4 regions of the Pseudoalteromonas sp. SG43-5 genome follow, and region 1 is predicted to be linked to each of the others. Evidence: predicted binding sites of a transcription regulator. Region 1 holds the regulator's gene; each other region holds the start of a gene.

Region 1 (4,229 bases):
TTACTTGAGCGTCAATAAGTAAGTGTGCTTTAGCATTTGCGGTAATTTGTATTTTAGTTGGCGGTTCAAATGGTCGGCCTGTTATTCCATTGAAGCTTTGCTGCTCGTTATTACTAAAGACAGTAATAAGTGGTGTAGTTAAGAAGTTCTCAAAAATTATTTGTGTTGGATTAACCACCTGAGAGGCAATATCGTCAAGGGAGGCAACATAATCAGCCTGCGTAAATGGGTTATTAAGAGTACGTGTTGCAAGATGCTCCCCATGAACTTTATCAAGAGGGATTGCACTCATAATTAAACCACCTAGTAACCATGCTAAAATTTGTAGTGCTAATAAATATCCTAACCATTTATGTAACTTGCGAGCATGTTTAAATATTTTTTTATTCATGTTTTAGTCTTATTATTTTTAGAGGCTAGTTTATTACATTAATGGGATAAGTTACTGCGACATTTTGTCGCAGTTTAAACTATAGCTTACTGTAATCATTTAAAAATAAAAAAGATTACACTTAAATTCCTAACATGACTTATCTGTTTAATTGAGCTGGATGTTTGATATCCAGCTAGCTTTAAATGCTAAAAAATACTTAAAAGCTGCGAAATATCCATATAAAGTGGTTATTAGGGCATAGTTGATTTGGTATAACGGTAAAACTGCGTTAAAGTTTGCAATGAAATTATTAGAGGATAAATACGAAACGATGTCGGAAATTCAATTTTTAAATGTAGATCTTGAGCTTGAATCAAAGCAAGATATTAGTTTGCTAGTGGCGGACTTGAAAAAAGTCGCGACGATTTTACATTATGACAAAGACGAATACCGTCAACTAGCGCGTATTGAAGCTACAGGTGAGGTGAGCACACCTGATAAAGCCATAAACCATATATGTGAGCTTATTGAATCGTGTTCGCGTAACGCGCTAAAGCAATGGTTAAGCTGTTCACGTAGAACGTTTGATATTGGTTTTGAATCAGGGACTTCTCCTAAGTGCTTTAATCAAGCCTTAGATGCAGATACATTATTGCGTATATCTGCGATTGGTGCGGGTATGGAAATTACCATTTACCCAATCGAAAAGTAACTATCTTCGCTCTACGACTGCTGCGGTCATTTTTGATACGCAGCACAGCTCATTGCGGCTATTTGTAATTTTTATTTCCCATACTGAACTACGTTTACCTATATGAAATGCTCTAGCCGTGGCTGTTAAAGTGCCGTTGCGAGATGCTTTTAAATGACTTGCGCTAATCTCCTGCCCTACACAGTAAAATTTAGTAAAATCGACAACAAAGTTAGCGGCATAGCTGGCAACTGTTTCGGCAAGTACAACGTTAGCACCGCCGTGTACCATCCCCATTGGGTTATGATGCTCAGGAATTGCCGGCATTGTGGCAACCAAATAATCATCGCCAATTTCTGTGACTTCTATCCCCATAGTTTTCATTAATGTTCCTTGGCCATTAATGCCTTGTTCTAACTGCTTGCACAGCTCTAAGGTGATGGGCTGGTACCAAATACTCATAATGTCTCCTTTGCATTTTTAATCATTTATAAACTTAGCTTTAGTTATATCCCTAAAATGTACACAAGTGAAATTACTTTAGCTATTTTAAGGCTTAATTTAAATTTGCGATTTTTATTTAACTGTATATACTCACAGTTAAATGTACTGTATGGAAAACCAGTTGTATGCGACCATTAACGAACCGCCAAGCTCAAATACTCGAACTAATTAAAGTTTTTATTAAAGACACTGGTATGCCTCCTACACGTGCTGAAATAGCGCAAACATTAGGTTTTAAAAGTGCCAATGCTGCTGAAGAACATTTAAAAGCACTTGCTAAAAAAGGCGCAATTAAAATGAAACCAGGTGCAAGCCGTGGTATTCAATTAATTGAAGAAGAAGAGCCAGAACAATTAGGTTTACCGCTTATAGGGCGTGTTGCTGCTGGTTCACCTATTTTGGCGCAAGAGCACGTTGAAAGTCACTGCAAAATCGATCCATTAATGTTTAAACCGGCTGCAGATTTTTTACTACGCGTTAACGGTATGAGCATGAAAGATATTGGTATTATGGATGGTGATTTACTTGCTGTACATCGTACTCAAACTGCTGAAAATGGACAAGTTGTTGTTGCTCGCCTAGATGAAGACGTAACTGTAAAACGTCTTGAGAAAGCGGGTCGTAAAGTATTACTTCATGCTGAAAACGACGATTTTGACTCTATTGAAGTAGATCTTGAGAATGAGTCTTTTAATATTGAAGGCTTAGCCGTTGGCGTTATAAGAAACGCTGATTGGATGTGACTTTAAAAATAGCTTTTAAACAAGCAGTTTTATAAATGCGTACTAATTAGTACGCATTTTTGTTTTAAAATTTGTACTAAAAAATAGGGCGTAAACAGCCCACTGACTATTTAAGCTGTAAACTTTTTTGCACTTATATTTTCCCCCTCCGAATGCGTTAAACCCCTTTGTTTTGCTCATATTTTGAACTTCCTGTTGCCCAGTTGATTACCGATTTTTTATTAATTATTCAATATCACCTGATTGTTTTTTATACTAAAACTTGCTTGTTGTTCGTTTTTTAGCTAATTGTTAATGTGCTGAGCTAATAATAACTCACAGCTTTTTAGTTTTGAGAACACACAATATACACAAACTCGTTGTTGGCGCAGCAAAACCAATCAATATTAAATAAGATTGGCTAAAAAAATAAAAATAACGAATTGGCGTTTAAGCCGTATGCCTCTTCGCTTTGCATTCGCAATAGCATCAAAGGAGCCGTCACATGGGTAAACTGACCTCTACCTTGTGGCTTATATTATGTGTTTTTTCGCACCCAGTTTTGGCTAACATCCAATACAATATGCGCAAAGGCGTAACCGATATAAGCAATAATGTATATCAGCTGCACATGACCATATTTATAATATGTTGTGTGATTGGGGTGATAGTGTTCGCAATTATGTTTTGGGCACTTATTCATCACCGTAAATCTAAAGGGGCTGTACCTGCCCAATTTCACGAAAGCACTAAAGTAGAAATACTTTGGACTGCAATTCCGTTTGTTATTTTAATTGCTATGGCAGTACCAGCCACTAAAACCCTAATTGCAATGGAAGATGCCAGCAAAGCTGATCTCACTATTAAAATTACGGGTTCGCAATGGAAATGGCATTATGAATATATGGGTGAAGATGTAGAGTTCTACTCTATTTTATCTACCCCGCAAGATGAAATCGCGAATCTTGCAGATAAAAATCCTAACTACTTACTTGAGGTTGATAAGCCTCTTGTACTGCCAATAAATCAAAAAGTACGATTTTTAATGACTTCTGATGATGTTATTCACTCTTGGTGGGTACCTGATTTTGCAGTTAAAAAAGATGCGAACCCCGGCTTTATAAATGAAACATGGACGAACATAAACGAAGAAGGTACTTACCGAGGACAATGTGCTGAGTTGTGTGGTAAAGACCATGGCTTTATGCCCGTTGTGGTGGTCGCTAAATCTGAGGCTGATTTTAAAACATGGCTTGCAGATGCAAAGCAGGTTAAACAAAAAGCAGCATTAGCAGATGCCGCATTACTTGATAAAACCCTCCCAAAAGAAGAATTAATGACTTTAGGCGAACAAGTATATATGGCTAATTGTGCTGCATGTCATCAACCTACTGGCATGGGGTTACCGGGCGTATTCCCTGCACTTAAAGGCAGCCCGATAGTGCTTGGCGATATAAAAGATCACATTGATGTAGTTATCCATGGACGACCCGGTACGGCAATGCAAGCTTTTGCCAAGCAGTTATCTATAAAGCAATTAGCTGCGGTTATTACTTATAAACGTAATGCGTGGGGTAATGATACGGGTGATGTTATTCAACCGAGTCAAATACAGACAGCACTTGATGCCAAAGTGGAGGCGAACTAATGAGTAGCATAGTAGAACAACCTAACGCCAATGAAGCTCATCATGCTCATCACCCAGCTAAAGGTTTTAAACGCTGGCTTTACACAACTAATCATAAAGATATAGGTAGTTTATATTTAATTTTTTCGCTGACCATGTTCTTAATTGGTGGCGCAATGGCCATGGTGATCAGGGCTGAATTATTTCAACCAGGTTTACAGTTGGTCGACCCTCACTTTTTTAATCAAATGACCACAGTGCATGGTTTAATTATGGTGTTTGGTGCGGTTATGCCGGCCTTTACAGGCCTTG
Region 2 (4,229 bases), on a different contig from region 1:
AAAGGTGAGCTGTACTCTTCGTCTTCAGGCAGCTCATACTGATCACAAGCGCTAATTAGCTCTTCTAAGTTTTCTACGCGAGCACGGCCTTTTTCACCTTTTTCGGCTTGGTACATTGCCATTAAGCCTGAGGTTTGAATTGTGTACTTGGCTTGCTCATGCAAAGTTAGATCGCTAATTTTATCTTCTATTTGTTCTACTAGTTCTACAAACTTACTTACTGCACCAGAAGCACGACCAGATAAATGCTGTTGTTCTACAATTGCTTTTGCGGCATACCAAAGCGGTAACGATTCTGCTCGTGCACAATCGCGTATATGGCTCAATGTTTTATCGCCAATACCGCGTGCTGGCGTATTAATTACACGCTCAAACGCGGCATCGTCTTGACGATTACCTACTAGGCGTAAGTACGACAACGCATCTTTAATTTCTTGTCGTTCGAAGAATCGCATACCCCCATAAATACGGTATTTTAAGCCTTCTTGCAGCATGGCCTCCTCGAGTACACGAGATTGCGCGTTACTACGGTATAAAATTGCGGCATCTTGTAGGGCATTACCTGCATTTAACCAGCTTCGTAGTTTGCTACTTACAAAGCGTGCTTCGTCTAACTCATTAAATGCCGCATAAATAGAAATTGGCTCGCCATCGTTACCGTCGGTCCATAAGCTTTTACCCATACGCTCTGAGTTATTTTGAATTAATGCATTAGACGCTTTCAAAATAGTTGCTGTTGAACGGTAGTTTTGTTCAAGACGAATGGTTTCTGCGCTAAAGTCAGTTAAAAATCGTTTAATATTTTCGATTTTAGCACCGCGCCAACCGTAAATACTTTGGTCATCGTCGCCTACAATCATGATACTGCGTGTATCGCCTGCAAGTAACTTTAACCAAGCATATTGAATAGTATTTGTATCTTGGAACTCGTCTACGAGCATATGTGCAAAGCGTTGCTGATAATGACGCAGTAACGTTGGGTTATTTTTTAACACTTCGTAGCTGCGTAGTAATATTTCGGCAAAATCTACTAGGCCTGCTCTATCACAGGCCTCTTGGTAGGCGGCGTAAACACGCAGCATCATTTGCTCGTTAATATCGTATGCTTGAATATCTTTAGGGCGAAGTGCTTCATCTTTTTTAGCGCTGATGTACCAGCCAAATTGTTTGGCGGGCCATTTTTTATCATCGATATTCATCGATTTTAATAAGCGCTTGATCATCCGAAGTTGATCGTCAGAGTCTAAAATTTGAAAGGCTTCTGGTAAGTTAGCTTCACGGTGATGAGCACGTAAAATACGATGCGACAAACCATGGAACGTACCAATCCACATACCACCTACAGGGGCTTTTAGTGTTTCTTCAACGCGGCTGCGCATTTCTTTAGCCGCTTTATTAGTAAAGGTTACGGCAAAAATACTGTAAGCAGATGCTTGCTCAACTTGCATAAGCCACGCAATACGATGAACTAACACTCGTGTTTTACCAGACCCAGCACCTGCTAATACCAGCATGTTTTGTAGTGGGGCTGCAACGGCATCGCGTTGTTTGTCATTTAAGCCATCGAGTAATTGTGAAACGTCCATCGTTACGCCTTTTTAATCAATATTGTGGGCAGTATAACAGGTGTTTTTGTTAGGCTAAATAAAATACTGTTTTTATAAACAGCTATTTATAAAATAGCCTTAAAAACGAGTAACTTGATAATTTTTTGAACAAACAAAAAAGCGTAAACGCACAATAAAAATTGCTAATTTGACCTAAAGTTAGCAAAATTTACTAACTCTCTAAATCTAGACTAATTTAACTATTTGATTTGTAAGCTTTAATAAATTGGCATAGAGTGTGTAAGTAAATAATTATAAAATCAAACAAATACAGAGGTTAGTATGGCAGATCAAGGTTCTGGCGGTAACGTAATCGCAGCATTATGTAATATATTTTTTCCTGGTTTAGGGCAGTTAGTGCAAGGGCGTATTTTAGCGGCTATATTTTTTGCACTCGCTATTATAATAAGTTACGCACTAATTTATGTGCTTGTAGGTTTTGTACTAGTGCCTATTATTTACTTATGGTCGATTATTGACGCAGCGCGTTATAGATCGCGAAGTTAACTGCTTTAAAGTTGAATAAAATAGCGCCCTTGTGGCGCTATTTTACTTTATATGTCCTGTGGTTTGCGGGCGTTTACGTATATAATTACGCAATTAAAGATTTACAGGCAAATCCTATGGAATATCAATTTATTCGCGACCCTATTAGTGGGCTACGTATTAAAATAAGTAGTGAACACGCTATTATTGGTCGCTGGCTAAACGAAGAAATAGGCAAAGACAAAGTAGCTATGGTTCAAGCGCTTATTGCATCGGTGAGTTCAAGCTATGAGCCGCTAACGCTAAAAGGCCAAGAAATAGATTTAATATTAACCAAAGACGAAGCACTATTTGAAGCCCATGCGCTTCATCAAGACAGTGAAGACCTAATAGCGTATCAAGATGACGATTTAGCGCTTGAAGAAAATGGTTTAAGTAGTGGTTGTGGCTTTGAAGATTTCATTGATTTAATTGATTCATGGGCTGAATTTAGCGGCTCAAAGTAAACTACATATTAAGATAGTGCTGATGCGTTAAGCTTCCTTTATCTGTACTATTACACTAATCAAAAACGACAGGAATGAATATGTCTGCCAATTTAAACAAGCTAGTAGTTATGCTAGAAATGCAAAACGCCATGAACACTAAAGTACATGAGCAATGGTTTACTCAAGGATTCGAATGGTACCGCGCTATTTGGGTTGAGTGCGCTGAAATGCTGGATCATCATGGTTGGAAATGGTGGAAAAAACAAACACCAGATACTGAACAAGTTATTTTAGAGTTGGTTGATATTTTTCATTTTGGTCTATCGCTTAGAATTGACGGCAAAACTAGCTACGAAGACTTAGCAAAGCAACTTGAAGCTGAGCTTAGTAATGCTCAACAAGCGGATGACTTTAAACAAACGCTAGAAATATTAGCGGCTTCCGCCGTTGCAGATAAAACGTTTAATGCCGCTGCCTTTGCCGGCTGTATGGCGCAAATGGGTATGGATATTGATGATTTATATCGCGGCTACGTAGGTAAAAACACGTTAAACTTTTTCCGTCAAGATCATGGCTACAAAGACGGTAGCTACATTAAAGAGTGGAACGGGCAAGAAGATAACGAGCATTTAGTTGAAGTAGTTAAAAGCCTTGATACAGAACATGCAGATTTTGCAAAGTTAGTGTACCAAGGCCTTGAAGCGCGTTACCCAAAAATCTAGCCCACGTAAACTGAGTTAAATAATCTTACGATAGTCGGTAACACTCAGGTAATCGGCTATTTCGTTATGTGGTTGTTGGCTATCAGGGTTAGCAACTGCAAGTAAGTGCTCGATGCCGTATTCTCGTGCGGCATTTAATACCGGCACACTGTCATCTACAAACAAAGTGCGCTGCTTATTAAACCCTAAGTCTTTTTGTACTTGGTGCCACAAACTTTGCTGCTCTTTACTTACTCCATATTCATGAGTAGACACTACACCATCTAGGTAGTTATCAATCGCTGTATGCTCAAATTTCAGCATGACACTCTCAGGGTGGGCGTTGGTAAGCAAAATTAACTCTTTGCCTGCTTTTTTAAGCTCGGTTAAAAAATGAGGTACATCTTCGCGCATTTTAATTAAATGCTGAGACTCTCGTTTAAGCTCCATTATAGGCAAGTTTAATTGCTGCTCCCAATAATCTAAACAATACCACTGTATTTGACCGCTCACAGCTTGATAGCGTTTTAAAATATCTGCTTTAGCTGCATCTAGGCTAATGCCTCTAGCTAATGCGTGTTGCGCAGGGATAACGTTAAGCCAAAAATGACTGTCGTAATGTAAATCGAGTAATGTTCCATCCATGTCGAGCAAAACGGTATCGATTTTTGACCAATTTAACATAGGAATTTCAACTTATAAGGTTTATTATTGAACTAACTGCCATGATAGCAAATTAACGCCAATGACACAGAAAAAGCACCCAACACCACCACAAATCCTCAGTAACAATGTTGTTGCTAAAAGTCGCCTGTTTACTGTGGAGTCTTTAGAGTTAAAGTTTTCTAATAACGAAGAGCGCCAGTATGAGCGAATTCGCGGCGGTGGCCGGGGAGCAGTGATGATTGTTCCGTTAAGTGCAGATAATGAGTTACTACTTGTACGTG
Region 3 (4,229 bases), on a different contig from region 1:
GCCCTAAACTTAGTGCAATGCCAGTCACTAATAAAATACTAATAAGTACACCGCTTTTAAAATCGCGGTATAAAAGCGCTGCAATTACAAAAAAGCTTAATATAGCCAATAATGGGCCTGGGGAAGTAATGTCGCCCAATTGCACTAATGTTGCTGAGCTTGAGACAATAATGCCTGCATTTTTAAGGGCAATTAAGGCTAAAAAAGCACCTATACCTGTTGCGATAGCTCGCTTGAGCACCAGAGGTATGGCATTAATAATCCATTCTCTGACTTTAAATAAGCTTAAAAATAAAAATATACAACCCGACATAAAAACAGCCCCTAATGCGGCTTGCCAGGTATAACCCATTCCTAATACGACGCCATACGTAAAAAAGGCATTTAGTCCCATGCCAGGCGCTAATGCTAATGGATAATTAGCCCACAAACCCATTATAAAACAGCCTATCGCAGCTGCTATACAGGTAGCTACAAATGCAGCCCCTTGGTCCATCCCTGCCTCAGCAAGCATAGCCGGGTTTACAAATACAATGTATACCATAGTGATAAAGGTCGTTAGGCCAGCAACGCATTCGCGTTTAACTGTTGAGTTATTTTCGCTGAGTTTAAATAAGGCTTCAAACATAATAAACTTGTGATAGTAAAAAGTGACGAGATTTTAACATAAAAATTATCTTTTACAGGACATTTTACCTTGCTATATACTAAACTGTTAAAGTAGTTAAAATAATAAATGAACCAATATGCTTAAAACAACACCTTGTGAGCAAGACTTAGAGCAACAGCTAGACAACATTTTAGGTTTTGTTACTCAACCAGAAAGCAGCCCCGCGCCCATTGATAATAAAAAAGATGAGCAAAGTACTATTAATAAAGCCCTATATTATTTAAAAAATAATCAAGCTCCATTGGCTGCAAAATGGATGCGCCTTGCTGCAATGGCAGGAAACCATAGAGCACAGTTTTATTTAGGTTTATTTTTTGTAAAAGGTGAAGGCGTGCCACAAAGTGTATTTCATGCTGTAGCTTGGTTGAGCTTAGCGAGTAGCCAAGGATACGCACCTGCCACTGCAGCGGTTACAGATATACGCAAACATATCGAAACTAAGCGATTTAAAGATGCTCAATGTTATGCAGCAAGTTTGTACGAACAAATTCACCAACTCCAGTTTTCTCATATGATCCCTCGCACGAGTGAAGACACATAAACCAACTAAGTTATAAGTACTGTATACAGTGTTGAAAAATACTGTATATAGTTACAAAGATACTCCTACTCAGTATAAAACCCACAAATTAAAACATTACTCAAAAATTTATTTTTGAAATACCCTCTCAAAAACAAACCTATAACAAGTTGATTAATAAAGAATTATAGATTTAAAAATAAAAAACAATGATCAAAGGCTGAATAACTGTACAAATAAATAGCATAAAATGCTTGCACGAAAGCACTGTATAAACTACTGTATATGAATACTGTATAAAAACCCAGTGAGTAAAATTATGTTACAGCCTATTACCGTAAGAACAGTTAAAAGTTACCAACAAGACGAGCAAAGCGATTGCGTAAATTTGATCCAAATTGAAGATGAAATTTCAGCGACCTTTGAGCTTTTAAAAGTATTACACCAATACAATAGCTCTAATGCATGGACGTTACTAATTGCGCCAGATCATGTACCTAGCAAAGCTTTACTTGACTCATGCTCTATTGATACAAGCAAATTACTTGTTATTAGACAGAAGCACCTAGTAAATTTAGAGTATGTATTAAATTCTGCGTTACATAATGGAAACTTTGCAGCGGTAATTACCTGGACCGATATAGTTAATAACCAACTACTTACAAATCTATCGTTCGATTTAAGTAAAACGAATACAAAACTATACTGTTTTACTAAAAACGCTCAAACAACAGAGATACCACTCGCTCAATAAGCTTGTTAAACTAATGTTTTAGATTCTGTATTATTATTATGACTTCACTCAATACCACATTATGTTTTTGCAGCAGTGGGCACAATTATGCCGATTGCTGCGAGCCGCTTCACTTATCTGTAAAGCAAGCTGACACTCCTGAACAACTTATGCGCTCACGATTCAGCGCTTATGTTATTAAAAATGCAAAATATGTTTATCAAACCTACGCAAAAGAAAAACAAGCTGAGAATCCGGTTAAAGAAATCAATGATTTTGCTAACAGCTGTCGATTTATAAATCTTGATTTAATTGACTCAAGCCATGATGGCGATACTGGAACTGTAGAATTTAAAGCCCAATATTTTTATCAAAACTTATTTTGTGAGCTTCATGAAAAATCGCAGTTTATTAAAGAAAACACTCAATGGCGTTATTTAGATGGCACTATATATCCTGTTGAAGATATTAAAGTAGGCAGAAATGATAACTGCCCATGCGGTAGCAATAAAAAGTACAAAAAATGTCATAGCATGTAATAAATAATCTTATTTAATATTTATCACCTAAAAGGTGTTTTTAAGTGGCAGAGTGATTTATTAGCTAACTAAACTTAAAAACACACTTTGTTACGCCCTTGCATTTTAGACTCATACATTTTTTCATCTGCGATCTGCAACGTGTTTTTGTTATTTACGTATGGTTGTAGGGTTGCACCGCCAATACTAATAGTCACAAAATCATATTCTGAATATTTGTGTAATATTCCTAAATCGGCCACATTCTGTTTAATTTTATCAGCAACACAAATTGCACCTTCAGTGCTTGTATGCGGTAGAACAACTACAAACTCTTCGCCGCCATAACGCGCAACAAAATCGGTTGGCCTTTGCAAACTATTAGTAATAGTTTGTGCTACTAGGTTTAACACCGTATCCCCCTGCACATGACCATAGATATCATTGTATTGCTTAAAATAATCTATATCGATGAGTAATAATGCATAGTCAACTTTTTCTCGTAAGGCGCTTCGTTCCATTTTAGAAAAATGTGCATCAAAATAACGGCGATTGAATACTTTAGTTAAATCATCTAAAAATACTTTTTGATTGAGTAAGTCGTGTTGTAATTTTAACGTTATATGGGCACGAACCCTTCTAAATAGTGTTTCTTTTACAATCGGCTTTTTAATAAAATCAACAGCTCCGGCTTCCCAACACTCTTCTTCTTCGTTTTCAAAGGATGTAACAAAAATAACTGGGATATCCTGTGTTTCAGTATTATTTTTTAATTTTAAACATGTATCAATACCACTCATTCCACCCATACTAATATCGAGTAGGACTATATCGGGTACATTTACATTACAAATTTCAATTGCTTCTTCACCACTTCCAGCTGTTGTCACATTAAAATGCTCAGATAATATTTTTTTTAATACGATTAAGCTTAATAACTGATCGTCAACTATAAGTACTTTAGAATTCTTTAAACTTAGTTTTAATTGATGGTCAGAGTAATTTATTGGCATAGTAAAAATGTTTTGTTTTTTTAATTAAAAACAGCCTATAGCATCACATTTTGTTATGCAAATGTTAATTAACAGGGATTCTACTTATTGGTTATTAATAAAAATGCTTTTTAGTAAATCTTTATTGCATAAAAACAAAAAATGAGCCACTTGGGCTCATTTTATAACTTTGAATACTTAATTTAGTTAAGTATTATTCGTCATCATCTAAATCTAATTGCTGACGTTGAGCAGGTCGAGCTAAAATCTCTACATAGAAAGAGGTCAAACCTTGCTTTTCAATTTCGCCAATTTGGTTACTTAATTCAGCAACGTGCACAACTTGCGCATCTTCAGCTGTGTTACCAAACTTACAGTCAAATGCCCAATAGTCAGCATCTTCAGGTAGCGTTTTATTACGCTCTCTTTTCAAATATTTTTTCACTTCGTGCTTTGCAGCATCAACCATACGAGGGTATTTGATTTTCTCGTGATTTAGCGTGAATGTTTTCTTCATTACGTTCCTAATTACCTTGGTTTAATGATAATGGCATTTCATGTCATACCATTTGACGCCATTATAGCAATTGCATTTAATTTTTGGATGCTTTTTTTTCATTAAATCAATTATTAGCAAATATATAAAGCAGACCCGTTATAAAGCATATATTAACTGATGATTATTACAATCATATATCACACCGCAATAAGCTGAAGTGGTTGATGTATTGCATCATTATTAAGGCTGTCGTAAAAAGCAGCTGCATCTATAGGAGGATTAGCAAGTTGTGTTTGT
Region 4 (4,229 bases), on a different contig from region 1:
CAATTCCAAAACGGTCACGCAGTGGCGATGTAAGCGAGCCTGCTCGTGTGGTTGCACCAATAAGTGTAAATGCAGGTAAGTCTAATTTAATAGAACGCGCAGCTGGACCTTCACCAATCATTATATCAAGCTGGTAGTCTTCCATTGCGGGATACAGTATTTCTTCAACTTGCGGGCTTAGCCTGTGTATTTCATCAATAAACAGTACGTCGCCCTCTTCTAAATTAGTAAGTAGAGCAGCTAAATCGCCTGCTTTTTCAAGTACAGGGCCTGATGTTGTTTTAATACTTACGTGTAATTCATTGGCTACAATATTTGCAAGCGTGGTTTTACCAAGCCCAGGTGGGCCAAATATTAATAAATGATCAAGCGCTTCACCACGGGTTCGGGCAGCTTCAATAAAAATTTCCATTTGCTGCTTAACATGAGGCTGGCCTCTGTAGTCGGCTAAAAGTTTTGGTCTTATTGCACGATCTATAGAGTCTTCATTTGTTTTTTCAGTCGCATCAATTAAGCGATCCGCTTCAATCATGGGTTACTCACAACATAGATTTTAAAGATTCTCTAATAAGAACCTCAGTAGACATATCGGGTTTACTTATCGATTTTACTGCTTTTTGAGCTTGTGGCAATTTATAACCTAATGCAAGCAGTGCCGATACGGCATCATCCGCTGCATTATTAGCAATTGTCGCATCGCTCATTGGCTCTATTACTGCGCTGTCGCTAAATGGCGTAAATAAATCATTACCCCAATCTTTTAGCCTGTCTTTCATTTCGAGTACTAAACGCTCGGCTGTTTTTTTACCTACACCGGGTAATTTAACAAGCGATGTTGAGTCTTCGTTATTTACACAACTTACAAATTGTTTTGCCGACATGCCCGATAAAATAGCTAAGCCAAGTTTTGGCCCTACGCCATTTGCTTTTAATAGCTCTCTAAACAAAGCACGTTCAACTTTATTATTAAAACCAAATAATAGTTGAGCATCTTCACGCACTACAAAGTGAGTGTAAACAATCGCATTTTCACCAATTTTTGGTAAATCGTAAAAACAGGTCATTGGCATTTGTACTTCGTAACCTACACCACTTACTTCGAGTAATATTTCTGGTGGCTGTTTTTCGACTAAAATACCATTTAAGCGGCCTATCATAATTATTTCCTTAAACGTCCTCTAACGGTTTTGCTTGCGCTGCCCGCTAGTTTAATTAAATTTTGTTCTGAGTGAGCGTGGCAAATCGCAATAGCGAGTGCATCAGCTGCATCGGCTTGTGGCGTACCAGGTAGTTTTAAAATATTTTTTACCATGTGTTGCACTTGAGTTTTATCAGCGCCACCGTTACCTACTACTGCTTGCTTAATTTGCCTAGCTGAATATTCAAATACGGGCAAGTCGGCCATTGCAGCACCTACAATAGCAGCGCCTCTAGCTTGGCCAAGTTTTAAAGCTGAATCGGGGTTGTGAGCCATAAATACTTTTTCAATGGCAAAGGTTTCTGGCGAAAACTGCTCAATAAGCTGTGTAATGCCTTGGTAGATCATTTTAAGCCTAACCGGAAAAGGATGATCGGCTAACTTAATACAGCCACTGCCTAAGTATGTAAATTTAGAACCTTGATGGGCAACAACACCATATCCGGTCAAACGTGAACCAGGATCGATCCCTAAAATGATGGCCAAACAGCGCTCCATTGTTATTATTTTTAAATTAAGCTAATAATGCCAGAGCACTGTATAAATTACCAGTACAAAGAAAAACAAAAATGCCCACGTACTAGGTGGGCATTTACAGAGCATGTTAGTTTAAGCTTACCCTAGGGCACGCACTAATCCTTGGGTATTTTGTTTAAGTGTTCGGGCAATCATTAAATAACCTAAACCTGCCACAAATACGCCGCCAGCTACCGGACCTATAATCCATATATGTGGGTGTAACTTACCTGCTAAATCAAACATTTGTTGCTGCACAATCAAAAGCGCTATATCACTAAAAAATGCAGCCACTAAACCAGCTAAACCGCCTAGTAATAAAAACTCATACAGGGTCGCGTTTTTAATTAATCGGCTTTTAGCCCCAAGCGTTCGCAGTATTACAATTTCTTGCATACGCTCACCTAAACTAGCTTGCACTTGCGATATAAGTACAAGCGCGCCACACAGCACTACAATTGCAAGTACAAAGCCAATGGCGAGCGATACTTGCGAAATAGTAGTTTGTATTTGCTTAACAAAGTTATCAATATCAATAGCTGTAATAGTAGGGTAAGTACGTAATAACTGGCTAAAATCACGCTTTTGGTCTGGGTTTATACGTACCGACGAAATATACGTTGCGGGAAAATCTGCAAGTACATCTGGGCTTAAAATAATAAAAAAGTTAGGTTTAAGCGTGGCCCAATTAACTTTGCGCACACTGGTGATTTTAGCATCGAACGACTGCGAACCAATTAAAAATGTTAGCGTATCGCCTATCTCAACATCTAAACGCTCAAGCATCGACTCCTCTACTGAAGCCTCAGCCATCGCATTTTCACCAAACCACGTGCCTTGTGTTACTTCATTTTGGTCAGGCACATCTTTAAGCCATGTAAGGTTTAGCTCACGACCAATACCTGCACGTGCTTCTTCGTCTTTTTTCTCGTTGTCTTGCAGCGATACAGAACGTGCTACCAGCTCGCCGTTTACCGCATTTACGCGCCCACGAATAGTGGGATAAAACTCTGATACCTGAATATCTTTTTGAGCTAAATATTCATTAATTGGCTCAAGCTCATTTTGCGTAATATTAACCAAAAACGCATTAGGCGCGTCGTTTGGAAGCTGCGACTGCCAATCAGATATCATGTCGTTTTTAAGTACCACTAAAAACAGCAGTAATTTAATTGCTAACGAAAAACTAATTAACTGTACCGCGTTCACATTGGCACGCTTTTGGATAGATGCAATTGCAAGCGACCAACTATTACCTGGCTTTAATCCTAGCTTTCGACCACCACCAAATATTAATTTAGATACTAAAAACAGCACACCAATTAGCGCAAGTGTTGATATAAACAAAATAAGCGTTATTTTTATGTTGTTACTAAATAACCACATTAATAAAAACACAGTTAGCGCACTCATACCTAAATGCACACGACTTACAGCCAACTTGTCACCTAAGTTACGGCGCAGTACTCTAAGCGGTGGAATATCAAATAAATCAAATAACGGTTTAATAGAAAACATAACGGCACAAATTACGCCAGTGCTTATAGCTACCAGCCAAGGTTTAAAGCCACCTAAAGGCAGCTCTGTGCCCATACTTTTTGATAAGTAACTTGTTGCTATTTCTTGCAAGCCATAACCAATTAACAGCCCAATACTTACCGCCATTGCACATACAAGCAATAAATGGAGCATGTATATTTTGCGGATCATTGAACGGCTACCGCCTAGCGTTTTCATCATCGCTACTGGGTCGTATTGGCGTTCACAATAACGTTTTGCTGAAACAGCTATAGCCACTGCGGCTAAAATAATGCCCAGTAAACCAGCAAGTAATAAAAAGCTCTCAGCGCGGTTTAAGCTGTTTGAAATGGGTGATTGGCGGTCTTTAACGCCATACCATTGTTGGTTTTCTTTCATTTGTGGTTTAAGCCACTCGTAAAAGCTATTTATGTCGGCCTCACTACCTGCATAAAGTTGGCGGTAATAAACTCGACTACCCGGCTGCACAACTTCAGTTTTTGCAACATCGTCAATATTAATAAGCACACGACGGCTACTTGAAAATACATTAAATGGCGCGTCTGGCTCTTCTACAATAACTTTTGAAACATTAAATAATGCCGCGCCAAGCTCTACTTGCGCGCCTATATCAATATTTAAACTGTAAAATACCGACTCACTTAGCCACACATTACCCGGCGTTGGCCCGCTATTAGCAACTTTAGTTTCACCGGTTAGGGTATCTTTAACTTTTAACTGCCCTTTTAGCGGGTACGCATTAGATGCCGCTTTTACTGAGCTAAACTGCATTTCATCATCGGCAAACAACATAGTGTCGAAATACACCATTTGCGCCGTTTTTAAATTTTGGCTCTGTGCTTGAGTAATAAAAGCGGTGTCCAGAACATGGTCGCTTGCAAGTACACGGTCTGCTGCAATAAAAGCACTGCTTTTTTGCGCAATACTTTGCCCTATTCGCTCAGTAACCATCGACAGTGTAAGCACGGTTAAAACA

What was found. Region 1 encodes LexA, which represses DNA repair genes until DNA is damaged. Its sites were predicted from a motif close to TACTGTATNNNNATACAGTA; they were not measured.
Region 2: a site for LexA is predicted at 1,651-1,670, ahead of uvrD (DNA helicase II). Genes of this name have one in related genera too.
Region 3: a site for LexA is predicted at 1,468-1,487, ahead of H5161_RS19360 (SulA-like leucine-rich domain-containing protein). Genes of this name have one in related genera too.
Region 4: a site for LexA is predicted at 1,733-1,752, ahead of ruvC (crossover junction endodeoxyribonuclease RuvC). Genes of this name have one in related genera too.

The regions. Positions count from the first base shown of each region.
Region 1 covers NZ_JACJFA010000018.1:12,475-16,703, forward strand. The annotation lists gene H5161_RS16125 (hypothetical protein) at 1-391, opposite strand, end outside; gene H5161_RS16130 (hypothetical protein) at 705-1,085, shown strand; gene H5161_RS16135 (PaaI family thioesterase) at 1,086-1,526, opposite strand; gene lexA (transcriptional repressor LexA) at 1,694-2,311, shown strand; gene coxB (cytochrome c oxidase subunit II) at 2,796-3,938, shown strand; gene ctaD (cytochrome c oxidase subunit I) at 3,938-4,229, shown strand, end outside.
Region 2 covers NZ_JACJFA010000001.1:504,262-508,490, reverse strand. The annotation lists gene uvrD (DNA helicase II) at 1-1,586, opposite strand, end outside; gene H5161_RS02350 (hypothetical protein) at 1,890-2,114, shown strand; gene H5161_RS02345 (YacL family protein) at 2,231-2,599, shown strand; gene H5161_RS02340 (dUTP diphosphatase) at 2,680-3,303, shown strand; gene yrfG (GMP/IMP nucleotidase) at 3,319-3,966, opposite strand; gene nudE (ADP compounds hydrolase NudE) at 4,028-4,229, shown strand, end outside.
Region 3 covers NZ_JACJFA010000033.1:16,390-20,618, forward strand. The annotation lists gene H5161_RS19350 (NCS2 family permease) at 1-628, opposite strand, end outside; gene H5161_RS19355 (tetratricopeptide repeat protein) at 747-1,211, shown strand; gene H5161_RS19360 (SulA-like leucine-rich domain-containing protein) at 1,510-1,944, shown strand; gene H5161_RS19365 (YchJ family protein) at 1,983-2,462, shown strand; gene H5161_RS19370 (diguanylate cyclase) at 2,537-3,454, opposite strand; gene H5161_RS19375 (DUF6172 family protein) at 3,648-3,950, opposite strand; gene H5161_RS19380 (VC2046/SO_2500 family protein) at 4,130-4,229, opposite strand, start outside.
Region 4 covers NZ_JACJFA010000004.1:34,453-38,681, reverse strand. The annotation lists gene ruvB (Holliday junction branch migration DNA helicase RuvB) at 1-532, opposite strand, end outside; gene ruvA (Holliday junction branch migration protein RuvA) at 540-1,157, opposite strand; gene ruvC (crossover junction endodeoxyribonuclease RuvC) at 1,160-1,684, opposite strand; gene H5161_RS05665 (ABC transporter permease) at 1,814-4,229, opposite strand, start outside.